2 regions of the Micromonospora sp. NPDC052213 genome follow, and region 1 is predicted to be linked to the other one. Evidence: riboswitches for the same ligand, from Rfam matches in the RefSeq annotation. Region 1 holds a riboswitch; the other holds the start of a gene.
What was found. Region 1 has a riboswitch for S-adenosylmethionine ahead of thrC (threonine synthase). Riboswitches for the same ligand answer to the same signal wherever they lie in the genome.
Positions count from the first base shown of each region.

Region 2: linked by a shared signal. The riboswitch ahead of AB0L34_RS24380 (ABC transporter substrate-binding protein) and the one ahead of thrC (threonine synthase) in region 1 are both predicted to bind S-adenosylmethionine.

Region 1 is NZ_JBFAVI010000002.1:66,373-72,279, reverse strand. Features, by position in the region: gene AB0L34_RS01080 (ABC transporter permease subunit) at 1-519, shown strand, start outside; gene AB0L34_RS01075 (DUF4232 domain-containing protein) at 532-1,080, opposite strand; gene AB0L34_RS01070 (hypothetical protein) at 1,585-2,508, shown strand; gene AB0L34_RS01065 (hypothetical protein) at 2,593-3,324, opposite strand; SAM riboswitch class I at 3,571-3,706, shown strand; gene thrC (threonine synthase) at 3,717-5,003, shown strand; gene AB0L34_RS01055 (LysR family transcriptional regulator) at 5,031-5,907, opposite strand, start outside.
Region 2 is NZ_JBFAVI010000123.1:10,285-16,191, reverse strand. Features, by position in the region: gene AB0L34_RS24395 (S8 family peptidase) at 1-267, shown strand, start outside; gene AB0L34_RS24390 (hypothetical protein) at 506-706, shown strand; gene AB0L34_RS24385 (hypothetical protein) at 658-900, shown strand; SAM riboswitch class IV at 1,087-1,198, shown strand; gene AB0L34_RS24380 (ABC transporter substrate-binding protein) at 1,462-2,316, shown strand; gene AB0L34_RS24375 (amino acid ABC transporter permease) at 2,358-3,143, shown strand; gene AB0L34_RS24370 (amino acid ABC transporter ATP-binding protein) at 3,146-3,883, shown strand; gene AB0L34_RS24365 (N-acetylmuramoyl-L-alanine amidase) at 4,429-5,559, shown strand; gene AB0L34_RS24360 (VOC family protein) at 5,679-5,907, shown strand, end outside.

The DNA of each region.
Region 1 (5,907 bases):
CTGCTCGCGGTGCCGGTGCCCCGGGCCCGGCTGCTGGCGGTGAAGCTGCTGGTCGCGCTCGTCTACTCGGCGTTGGCGCTGGCGCTGCTCGCCGGCACGGCCCTGCTGATCGGCACGCTGCGCTACGGGTGGGAGCCGCTGCGCAGCACCGTCGCCGCCCAGCTCGAACCGGGGGAGGGGCTGTTGCGGCTGCTGGGCGTGCTCGGCTACCTGGCCGTCGTACTCCTGGTCGTGGCCGGCCTGGCGTTCCTGCTGTCGGTGGTCACGGACGCCGCGCTCGGTGCGGTCGGCGGCGCGGTGCTGCTGTGGATCCTCTCCAGCATCCTCGACCAGATCACCGCGCTCGGCGCGCTGCGCGCGTTCCTGCCGACCCACTACGCCACCGCCTGGCTGGGGCTGCTGTCGACGCCGGTGCAGACCGACGACGTGGTACGCGGCGCCATCTCGGCGATCAGCTACACGACGCTGTTCTGGGGCCTCGCCTTCTGGCGCTTCACCCGCAAGGACGTCACCAGCTGACGCTCGGACGGCTCAGAGCAGCGGCGGCACCGGGCTGCTCGACTCCGGGCCGCCCGGGTCCGAGGTGTCCGGCAGCGGCCGGGTCGGCGTCGGTGCCGGGTCGGTCGCCTTCTTCCAGGCGCTGACTCCGATCCGGCCCGTGTTGCCGAGATCGATCGGCCCGTCCAGGCCGACGAGCTGCGCGGGCCGGCCGGCGGCGGGCGCGACCTCCAGGCGCTCGCCGTCGGTGGCGACGACGGTCGGGTCGGTGACCAGGTTGCGCCAGAGCACGGCGGCGCCAGCCTGCTCGCCGGGGCGCAGGGTCAGCGGCCGGGGCGGGTCGTCGAAGCCCGACGTGATCTCCTTGGCCCCCTCGACCACCCGGACCGGTATCGGATTGCCGTCGCCGTCGAACAGGCGCAGCACCGGGTAGCCGTCGAGCGGGTAGGGCTTCGTGCCGCAGTTGACCAGTCGCAGGCCGAGCGCGCGCAGACCCATCGCGGCGCTGCTGCCCGGCGACGTGATCCGTACGCCGGATGCCGGGCACTCGGTCGGCGTCGTGGTCGGCGCCCCTGTCGGCATGGCCCTCGGCATCGGCGGCGGCGCCGGATCGACCGACGACGGTTCGGTCGCGGGGGAGCAGGCGCCGAGCAGGGCGAGGCCGACGATCGCGACCCCAACCGTCCGTGCCGGACCGGGAACTCCACCGGGCGAACGCGGTGCGGATCGGCGCGCGGGGACTGCCATCACCTGATCATCGCACCGGCCGGCGCCCGCCGAGCTCGGACACCCGCCCGGCGGAACCCTGTCGCACCGTAAGGATGTGGCGCCTGTGAGTGAGAATCGGGTATGGCCACTCCGCCCGCCGTGCCGCAGCCCGAGCCGCCAGCCGAGCCGTCGTCCGCGTCCCCGCCCGCACCGCCAGGGGAGCCGTCGTCCGTGTCGCCGGCCGAACCGTCGTCCGCGTCCCCGCCCGCACCGCCACCGGAGCAGTCGGCTGGGCAGTCGTCCAGGCCGGGAGCCTGGGCCGTGCTGGCGGACCAGCGACTGCCCGGGTTCCGCGGGCTTCCGCCGAAGCAGCGTGCGGTGTACGCGACCGTGGCCGCCGTCATCGTCGTGGTCGGCATGCTGTTCGCCTACCAGGCCAACTTTCTCCTGGACCGGTCGACGGCCACCGAGCGGGCCCGCTCGGACAAGCAGGCGCAGAAGGCGGTGGACCGTGAGCAACCCGCGTTCGTGTCCACCGTCACCCCCCTCGACTACGACCGGGACCTGCCCGAGGCCTTCACCGTGCTGCTCGACCGGTTGCTGACCGAAGACGAACAGGCCGCCCTCACCGCCCTGAACGGCGACGCGTCAGAGGTGTGGGAGTTCCTGAAGCCGCTCGGCGGCCGGATGGTCGAGCGCGCGTCCTATGTGGCGCCGCTTGAGGACGGCAACGAGAACCGCGGCGTTGCCCAGACGTTCGACCTGAACCTGAACAGCGATCGCGCCGCCGGACTCACGATCAACAACATGACCGCCGTCAAGGACTCGTGCCGCGTACCCACGGCGAAGACCGTCGTCACCGTCCCCCCGGCGGGTGCGGAGTCCCGGCAGGGCCTGCTGTGGGACCTGACCGGTGGGCCGACGGACAAGCCGCACGGCCCGTACGTCCTGGACGACGGCGAGCCGCAGGAGGGTCAGCTGTACTTCCGCCGCAACGTCGTCGAGCTGGGCAACGGTCAGTCGAACATGGCCTTCCGTATCCAGCCGGAGGTGTCCACCCACACCTGCGAGTGGCACATCGTCGCCTCCTACACCGACACGACCGGTTCCCATGAGCAACGCATCCCGAGCGGCACCGGCACGCTCACCACCGAGGCCGTCCCCTCGCAGCCCGTCCAGTACTTCGAGCGCGTCCCGGCCTCGGGGTGGGGCTGCCTCGGCGAGGTGAGTCAGCAGGGTTGCCGGGCCACCGCATTTGTACGGCTGCCGAGGCCGCCGGCCCACCGACCGGTCCCAGGCTGAGCCGGCGCATGCTCGTCACGGCGGAGCCCGCGCCGGCGGATCGGCCGGCGCGGGCCTGGGCTCGGTACGACCACCGGCGGGACGTCAGCGGGAACGGGGCCTGCGCTTGCGAATGTCGGGGGAGTCCGGCGCGGTGCCGGAGTCGGCGGTGTCCCCGTCGTCGGACGCGTCGGCGACCTGGGCGTCGGTGTGGCTCAGCTCGGCCAGCGTCGTTCCCCTGAGCTGGTAGACGGCGGTACGCCGGATGCTCAGCTCGGCCATCGGGCCGTCCGCGGGCCGGGTCAGGTAGACCACTGTCGCCCTGCCGTCGCGCACGCTGACGCTCTCCACCGGCGTACGGTCGCCGAGGTCGACCTGGGCCTGGTAGTCCGGCTCGCCCTTGACGTTGCGCCAGGCGGCGAGGGTGAAGAAGCGGCCGGTGCCACCGCCGTCGAGCATCACCACGCCGATCGCGTCGCCCGCGCCGTCGCCGTCGAGGTTGCCGATGGCGCACGGCCGCTGCAACTCCACCGTCGTGCCGTCCCGGTCGGACCAGCGGCCGGCGGCGAGGCGGATCGGGGCGGCGTACCCGCGGTAGCGGACCCGGCTGCTGCCGATCCGGGTGTTGCGCAGTTCGAGGCAGGTGAGCTGGTCGCCGGCGTGGCGGGGGGACGGGGTCGTCCGGGCGGCGTCGACGTCGTCCCGCTTCGCGCCGGTGCCGGCGGGCCGGTCGGCGGACCGGTCCCGCTTCTTCCGGCTGCCCGTGGAGCAGGCGGTGGTCAGCGCCAGCAGGCAGGCCATGGAGAGCGCCACCACCGGGACGAGCTTGCGACGCATTCGCGCGTTCCTTTCCGTCGATGTGCCTGCACCGTAACGGGAGCGCGCCAGGGGTGCGCCGTCGCTTCGTGGGAGCCCGGACGCGTTGCTCCCGCTGCGCGCCGGCGGCGAGTTGGCAGGGTGAATCCGTACCGTCGAGGAGAGGCCGCCCCTGCGGCTCGGCGGCGACTGCGGGATCGCTCACATCCTGGGATCTGTCGTCGATCCGGGCGGCGTCGGTGCTTAAACTCGCAGGTACAACTGCATACCTCATCCAGAGGGGCTGAGGGATACGGCCCGACGACGCCCCGGCAACCACCCCGCGCGCTCACCGCAGAGCGACCGGCGGGGCAGGTGCCAATTCCGTCCCCGCCGCAGGGTGCGATGCGGGGAAAGATGAGAGGACCCTCGACATGACGTCGACGTTCGCCGTCTCCGGCATCGACACCACCGCCAGCCCCGCCCGCGCCCTGGTCTGCCGCGCCTGTTCGGCCCGCTACCCGCTCGCCGCCCAGCACGCCTGCTACGAGTGTTTCGGCCCGCTGGAGGTCGACTACGACGCCGCCGCGCTGGCGACGGTCACCCGGGAGCAGATCGAGGCCGGCCCGCAGAACATCTGGCGGTACGCCGCGCTGCTGCCCGCCGGCCAGGACCCGGCGACCAGGGTCACCCTCGACCCGGGCTTCACCCCGCTGGTCGCCGCCCCGCACCTCGCGGCCGAGCTGGGCATCACCGCACCGCTCTGGGTCAAGGACGACAGCGGCAACCCGACCCACTCGTTCAAGGACCGGGTGGTCTCGGTCGCGCTGACCGCCGCCCGGGCGCTCGGCTTCAGCCGCTACGCCTGCGCCTCCACCGGCAACCTGGCCAACTCGGTCGCCGCGCACGCCGCCCGGGCCGGGGCGCCGTCGGTGGTCTTCATCCCCGGCGACCTGGAGCAGGGCAAGGTCGTCACGACCGCCGTCTACGGCGGCGAGCTGGTCGCCGTCGACGGCTCGTACGACGACGTGAACCGGCTCTGCGGCGAGCTGGTGGAGACGGACGAGTTCGAGGACACCGCGTTCGTCAACGTCAACGTCCGCCCTTACTACGCCGAGGGGTCGAAGACGCTCGGCTACGAGGTGGCCGAGCAGCTCGGCTGGCGGATCCCGGCCCAGGTGGTCATCCCGATGGCCTCCGGGGAGCTGCTCACCAAGATCGACAAGGCGTTCGCCGAACTGGTCGAGATCGGGCTGGTCGAGGCGCCGGCCGGCGGCTGGAAGGTCTTCGGCGCCCAGTCGGCCGGCTGCAACCCGATCGCCGCCGCCCTGCACGCCGACACCGACACGATCACCCCGGTCAAGCCGACGGGCATCGCCAAGTCGCTGAACATCGGCGACCCGGCCGCCGGCCTCTACGCGCTGGAGGCGGTGCGCCGCACCGGGGGCTGGATGGAGTACGTCGACGACGACGAGATCCGCGCCGGCATCCGGCTGCTGGCCCGCACCACCGGCGTGTTCGCCGAGACCGCCGGCGGGGTGACGGTGGCGGTGCTGCGCAAGCTGGTCGAGTCCGGCCGACTCGACCCGACCGCCGAGACTGTCGTCTTCAACACCGGCGAGGGGCTCAAGACCCTCGACGCGATCGCCGCCCAGGCCGGCCCCACCCACCGCATCAGGCCCTCGCTGCGCGCCGCCCGCGACGCCGGCCTCCTCGGCTGAGCTCCGAGGCCGGTGACCGCTCGCGGCTCAGCCGCCGGCCCGGCCCGCCCCGGCGCCGGTTGCGCGCCTCGCCGCGACGTCGGCCACCCGGTCCGGTCTGCCACCGGCCGGCGTGGACACCCCGTGCAGGCGGCGCGCGACCGTCGCCGCGACCTGACGGAAGGCGAGCACGGCCGCACGGCGGTCGTGCCGTCGGGCAGCCGCGACGAAGGGCACCGGGGCGACCTCGGACAGCTCCACGAAGCGCAGCTCCGCGAGGGGCGAGAGCCCGCGTGCCGTGCGGGGGCCCACGGCCACCACCGACGGGTCCTGGAGGATCAGGTACGCCATCTCCGCCGGCGAGGTGACCGTCACCCCGCGCTGCTGCGGCGGGCAGCCGTCGCGGTAGTCGTTGAGCAGCCAGTAGTCGCGGATCGTCGGCACGTCCTCGATCCGGGGCATGGCCAGCGTGAGCACGTCCGCCAGCGACACCGCCGTCCCGGCGTCGGCCAGGGGATTCCGGGCGTTCAGCGCGAGGACGCGGGGCTCGGCGAACAGCACCGTCCAGTCGTGCCGTTCGGGGTCCAGCGGCAGCCGGGTGAGCGCCACGTCGATCTGGTCCTCCAGCAGGGCGGTGTACAGCCCGCCCACGGTCAGTTCGCGCAGGACCAGCCGTACCTCGGGGGCGGCCCGCTGCCAGGCGGGCAGGATCGACGCGAGGAGGTCGCCGGCCCCGCCGGTGCTGAAGCCGACGCGGAGCGTGCCGTCGCCGGTGCCGACGGTGTCCCGGGCCGCCCGTACGCCGTCGGCGACCTCGACCACGGCCCGCCGGGCCGGTTCGAGCAGCGCGGATCCGGCCTCGGTGAGTCGGACGCCCGCCGGCTCCCGGTGGAACAGCGGCGCGCGCACCGACCGCTCCAGGGCG
Region 2 (5,907 bases), on a different contig from region 1:
GGCTGCTCCGGCAACGCCTCCGCCACCAGCACTGTCGCCGTGAACATCGTCCACACCTACATCGGTGACCTCGTCGTCAGCCTCATCGCCCCCGACGGCACCGCCTACACCCTGCACAACCGCACCGGCGGCTCGACCGACAACATCAACCAGACCTACACCGTCAACCTCTCCTCCGAGGCCCGCAACGGCACCTGGAAGCTGCGGGTGCGGGACGCCGCCTCCGGCGACACCGGCTACCTCAACACCTGGACGCTGACGCTCTAGCGGCAACGGCGCCACCAGCGCACCCCCACACCGGGGCCCCGGCTGAACTCCAGTCGGGGCCCCGGCATCCGTTGCCGGCCCCGCACACGGCACGGCTTTCGCCGGCGCCGGGGGCGCCCGCCCTTGCGGTCACGATCGTCGTCGGCCGGGCCAGCGGGTCCGGATTGGACCTGGCCGCCGCGCGGGCCGGCCTTCCTACGATGACCGTCCACGCCTCGGACACCGCCGGGAGGACCCCATGCCGGAGCGTTTCGCCGACCTGTCCACGCCGCTGATCGCCGACGCCTGCGTACGGCTGGGCGTGCCGCGGCGCGCGGCGCCGGCCGGGATCCGGGCGGTCGTCCCCGGCCACCGCCTCGCCGGGCGGGTGGCCACCACGGCAGCGTCGACGTGTTCCTGGAGGCGTACGCGGGCGCGGCCCCCGGAGACGTGCTGGTGATCGACAACGGCGGCCGGACGGACGAGGCGTGCGTCGGCGACCTGGCGGTGCTGGAGGGGGCCGCGGCCGGCGTCGCCGGCGAGACGCTGCGCGAGCAGACCGGGTTCGCCGACTACCGCGCCCGCCGGGCCACCGACCCCGGCTACACCTTCCGGCAGCACCTGCGGCGCGTGGGCGGCGCGATCGAGGAATGACCGCCCGGGACCGAGCCCGGCGGTTCGGCCCGGGTTCGGCGTGGGTTCGCCACCGGGCTCGGCCCCGCTTCGCCGCCGGGTCGCCGCTGGGGTCGGCGCCGTCTCCGCTCGCGCGGGGCGGCGCCACGTGAGGGTGGTCATAGCGGCTGGACGCGCCACCACGGGGGGCTGCTAGCCTCGTCGGCAGGTCATGAGCGCCAGCGTCAAGCCCCGGCTCGCTGGCCGGCAACCCTCGTCCGCGCAGGGGTGCCCCGGGTGAAGACCAGGCACCGGAGCAGCTTCGGTGCAAGCGTGGCCTGGTTCCCAGGTCAGCAACGACCGAGGAGAGCCATGTCCTTCCGCATCTGCGTACCGACGGTCCCCGCCGCGGCCCCGCCGCCGTTGACCCGGCGCCGCCACGTCGACATGATGCGGGTCTGCAGCGCCTCGTGTCGCCCCGGCGACCCGCGCTAGCCACGCACCAGACCCCCTTCCCAGGACCACCCCAGCGGTACGCCCACCGGGCGCACCGCCGGCGACGCACGCCCGTGCCCGCCGCCGGAGACCCTTTCGGAGACACCTGTGCGATTCCTTCCCGCCCTCACCCGCGCCGCCGCCCTCGGCGTCGCCGCCGTCCTCGCCGCCACCGCCCTGACCGCCTGCGGCGACGACGCGTCCGAGACGACCGACAACCCGTACAACCTGCTCCAGCCGGGGGTGCTGCGCACCGGCACGCTCACCGACGCCCCGCCGAACGTCTACCTCAAGGACGGCAAGTTCACCGGCTTCGACAACGACCTGCTCACCGCGGTCGCCGCGAAGGTCGGCCTGAAGGTCGAGTTCGTCGGGACGGACTTCTCCGCGCTGCTCTCGCAGGTCAACAACCGTAAGTTCGACGTCGGCAGCTCCTCGATCACCATCACCGAGGCCCGCAGGAAGACCGTCGACTTCGGCAACGGCTACGATTTCGGCTACTTCGGGCTCGACGTGCCGGCCAATTCCTCGATCACCGGTTTCGACCAGCTCGCCGGCAAGCGGGTCGTGGTCGTCCAGGGCACCGTCCAGGACGACTACGCCACCGGCGAGGGCCTCGACCCGGTCCGGGTGCCCGACTACAACGGCGCGATCAACCAGCTCAAGGCCGGCACCGCCGACGCCTGGATCGCCCCCGCCGAGATCGGCGACAAGTCGGCCGCCGACAGCAACGGCAAGATCAAGGTGGCGGGGAAGCTGCTCAGCCCGGCCCCGACGGCGTACGCCTTCGCCAAGGGCAACGACAAGCTGCGCGAGGCGCTGAACAAGGGCCTCGACGAGGTGATCGCCGACGGCACGTGGAGCCGCCTGCAGGCCCAGTACTACCCGGGCCGCCCGATCCCCGCCGACTTCAAGCCGGGCAGCGGCACCGTCCCGGTGCCGTCGGCCTCGGCCGCCTCCTGACACGTACTGACGACGAGCGAGCGGGACGGTAGGAGAACACGATGGATCCGTTGAGCACCCTGTGGGAGACCTTCTTCGACTGGGACTCCATGCGCGAGGCGCTGCCCGAGATGCTGACGGTCGGGCTGCCCAACACGCTGATCCTCGCGATCTCCGCCGCCCTGCTCGGCTCGGTGCTGGGCATGGGGCTGGCCGTCGCCGGCATCTCGCGTACCCGATGGTTGCGCTGGCCGGCGCGGGTCTACACCGACGTGTTCCGCGGCCTGCCGGCCGCGGCGACCATCCTGCTCATCGGCGTCGGTCTGGCGCCGCTGGGCATGGAGGTGTGGGGCCCCAACCCGTATCCCCTGGGCATCCTGGCGCTGTCGCTGATCGCGGCGGCCTACATCGGCGAGATCTTCCGCTCCGGCATCCAGTCGGTGGAGGCCGCCCAGTTGGAGGGGGCCCGGGCGCTGGGCCTGTCCTGGGGCGAGGCGATGCGCCTGGTGATCGTGCCGCAGGGCATCCGCCGGGTGCTGCCGGCCTGGGTGAACCAGCTGATCGCGCTGATCAAGGACTCCAGCCTGGTCTACTTCCTCGGCCTGCTGGCCAGCCAGCGGGAGCTGTTCCGGATCGGGCAGGACTACGCGGCGAACACCGGCAACCAGTCGGCGCTGCTGCTGGCCGGCCTGTTCTACCTGGCGCTGACCGTGCCGCTGACCCACGTCGTGAACTGGATCGACCGGCGGCTGCGGCACGGCCGGCAGGCCGCCGCGCCCGCCGACGCCGACGCCGACGACGACCTCGACCTGGCGCTGCCGGGCCCGGCGGGAGGAAACCAGCGATGAGCATCGACACGACGACCTCGGTGAGCCTGAGCGTCCGCGACGTGCACCTGGCCTTCGGGTCGCACCGGGTGCTGCGCGGCGTGGACCTGGACGTCGCGCGGGGCGCGACGGCCTGCGTGATCGGCCCGTCCGGCTCGGGCAAGTCCACGCTCCTGCGCGCCATCAACCGGCTCATCGAGCCCGACCGGGGCGACGTGCTGCTCGACGGGCGCAGCGTGCTGGGCGACGACCCGGACGCCCTGCGGCAGCGGGTCGGCATGGTCTTCCAGCAGTTCAACCTCTTCCCGCACATGAGCGTGCTACGCAACATCACCCTCGCGCTGCGCCGGATCAGGAAGCTTGGTGAGGACGAGGCGGCGGCGGTCGCCCGCGACCACCTGGAGCTGGTGGGGCTCGCGGCCAAGGCCGACGCCCGGCCGGCGCACCTGTCGGGCGGGCAGCAGCAGCGGGTCGCGATCGCCCGCGCGCTGGCGTTGCGGCCGCAGGTGATGCTCTTCGACGAGGCGACCTCGGCTCTGGACCCGGAGCTGGTCAAGGGGGTGCTGGGGCTGATGGCCGAGCTGTCCGCCGGCGGCATGACGATGGTGGTGGTCACCCACGAGATGGGCTTCGCCCGCGAGGTCGCCGACACCGTCGCGTTCATGGATCGCGGCGTGGTGTTGGAGGCCGGCGAGCCGGCCGCGATCTTCGAGGGGGCGGAGCACCCCCGGCTGCGCCGCTTCCTCTCCCAGGTGCTCTGACCCGCCGCGGCGCCCCACCGGGGAGGACCAGGTAGGCGCGGGACGCCAGACAGTCGTGGATCCGACGGAGAGGCGGTCAGGGGCACGGCCGAACACCTCGTCGCCAGCGTGACCGCCTGACCGTCGGTGAGCCCGACGACGTACGGACGCGCGGTGCCGTAGTCCCCCCGCTCGGTGCGACCCGATCACCCGACCGTCGGCGAAGCGTCCCTGTCGGAGGATGGCCGGACGCCGGTCCACGCCGCTGACCCGCCCGTACCGGTCTGCGCTGCCTGGTGACGCCCCCTGGCGGTCCGCGCTGTCGGCGGTCCGGGCAGCCGGCTCGTCCACCGGCCGGGACCCCTGGTGTCGGAGAACCCGACGACCCACGGCCACCTGCGCGTCGCTGCCCGTGATCCTCAACCTCGGCACGGACGGTCACCCAGACGACTCCTTATTGACCAGCGGCGGAGGTCTGGGCAATATCTTCCACAACACAGGCGGCCACTGGAGTTTCCTTTCACGCACCCCCTTCCCACCCCCGACCCGGCCGCACAGGAGATGCCATGCACCTCGACCACTCCGAACTGGACCGTCGGACCCTGCTGCGGGCCGGCCTCGGCGCCGCCGCGGTCGCGGTCGTCGGAAGCGAACTCGCCTTCCCGGCCGCCGCGCAGGCGGACCCCGGCGCCGACCTGGACTGGATCTACAGCTGCGACGAGTGGGGCGCGCGTCCGCCGGCGGACCCGCTGTCGGTCAGCGCCATCCCCACCAACAAGATCATCGTGCACCACATGGCGTTCCCGAACGTCACCGACTACTCCGAGGCGCAGGCGATCAAGCTGGCCCGCGACTGCCAGGACCTGCACATGGACGGCAACCGCTGGTCCGACACCGGCCAGCACTTCACCGTCAGTCGCGGTGGATACGTCATGGAGGGGCGCCGGGGCAGCCTGGAGCGGCTGCAGGCCGGCGACCGGCAGATGATCTCGGCGCACTGCCCGGGCGAGAACGGCCGGGCGATCGGCATCGAGAACGAGGGCACGTACGTCACCGAGACGCCGCCGGAGGCGTTGCTGGACTCGCTGGTCAAGCTCTGCACGACCATCTGCCGGCAGTACGGTCTGCACGCCCACGACATCTTCGGGCACTGGGACTTCCGCACCACGCAGTGCCCCGGCGCCGCCTTCTACCGCCAGTTCCCCGTCCTGCGCCGCCGGGTGTTCGAGGCCCTCGACACCGACCTGGCGGACGTGCCGGCCCGCCGCTGGCCGGACCTGTGGCGGTTCGTCGGCTCGCCGTCGGTGCGGGTCGTGCAGTACCTGCTGACCCACCGCGGCTACACCGTGCCGGTCAACAGCGTCTTCGACGCCGCCACCGTCGCGGCCGTGCAGGACTGGCAGTACCGCAACGGCATCCCGGTCGACGTCGACGCCACCCTTACCGCGCCGACCTGGGAGACGCTGGCGCCGGAGCTCGACAAGGACGCCGCCGGCATCCCGGTCAGCGCCGCCCAGTTCATGCTCAACTTCAAGGGGTGGGCGGACGTCGCCGTCACCGGTGAGTACGACCACGCCACCAAGAAGGCCGTCCAGGACCTCCAGGCGCTGCACGGCCTGCCCCGCGACGGCAAGCTCACCACCAACACGTGGTGCGTCCTCGTCGGCGGCGTCGTGCGCCACTCCTTCCGGCACTGACCGCCCGCGGCCCGTGGGACGGCCTGCCGCTCCCACGGGCCGCGGAACGCGGGCGCGCCTCGCCCCCACCCGGCCCCTGATCTGCGACGATGACGCCATCACGACCGGAGGAGGGTGCTGTGGCGTCTCGGCTCAACCCGTACATCAGCTTCCCGGGCACCGCACGGGAGGCGATGGAGTTCTACCAGCGTGTGTTCGGCGGCTCGCTGTCGATGAGCACCTTCGGCGAGTTCGGCACCGACGATCCCGCGCTGGCCGACAAGATCATGCACGCGATGTTGCAGACCGACCGGGGCTACACCCTGATGGCCTCGGACACCGCGCCGGGGATGGAACACAACCCGGGCA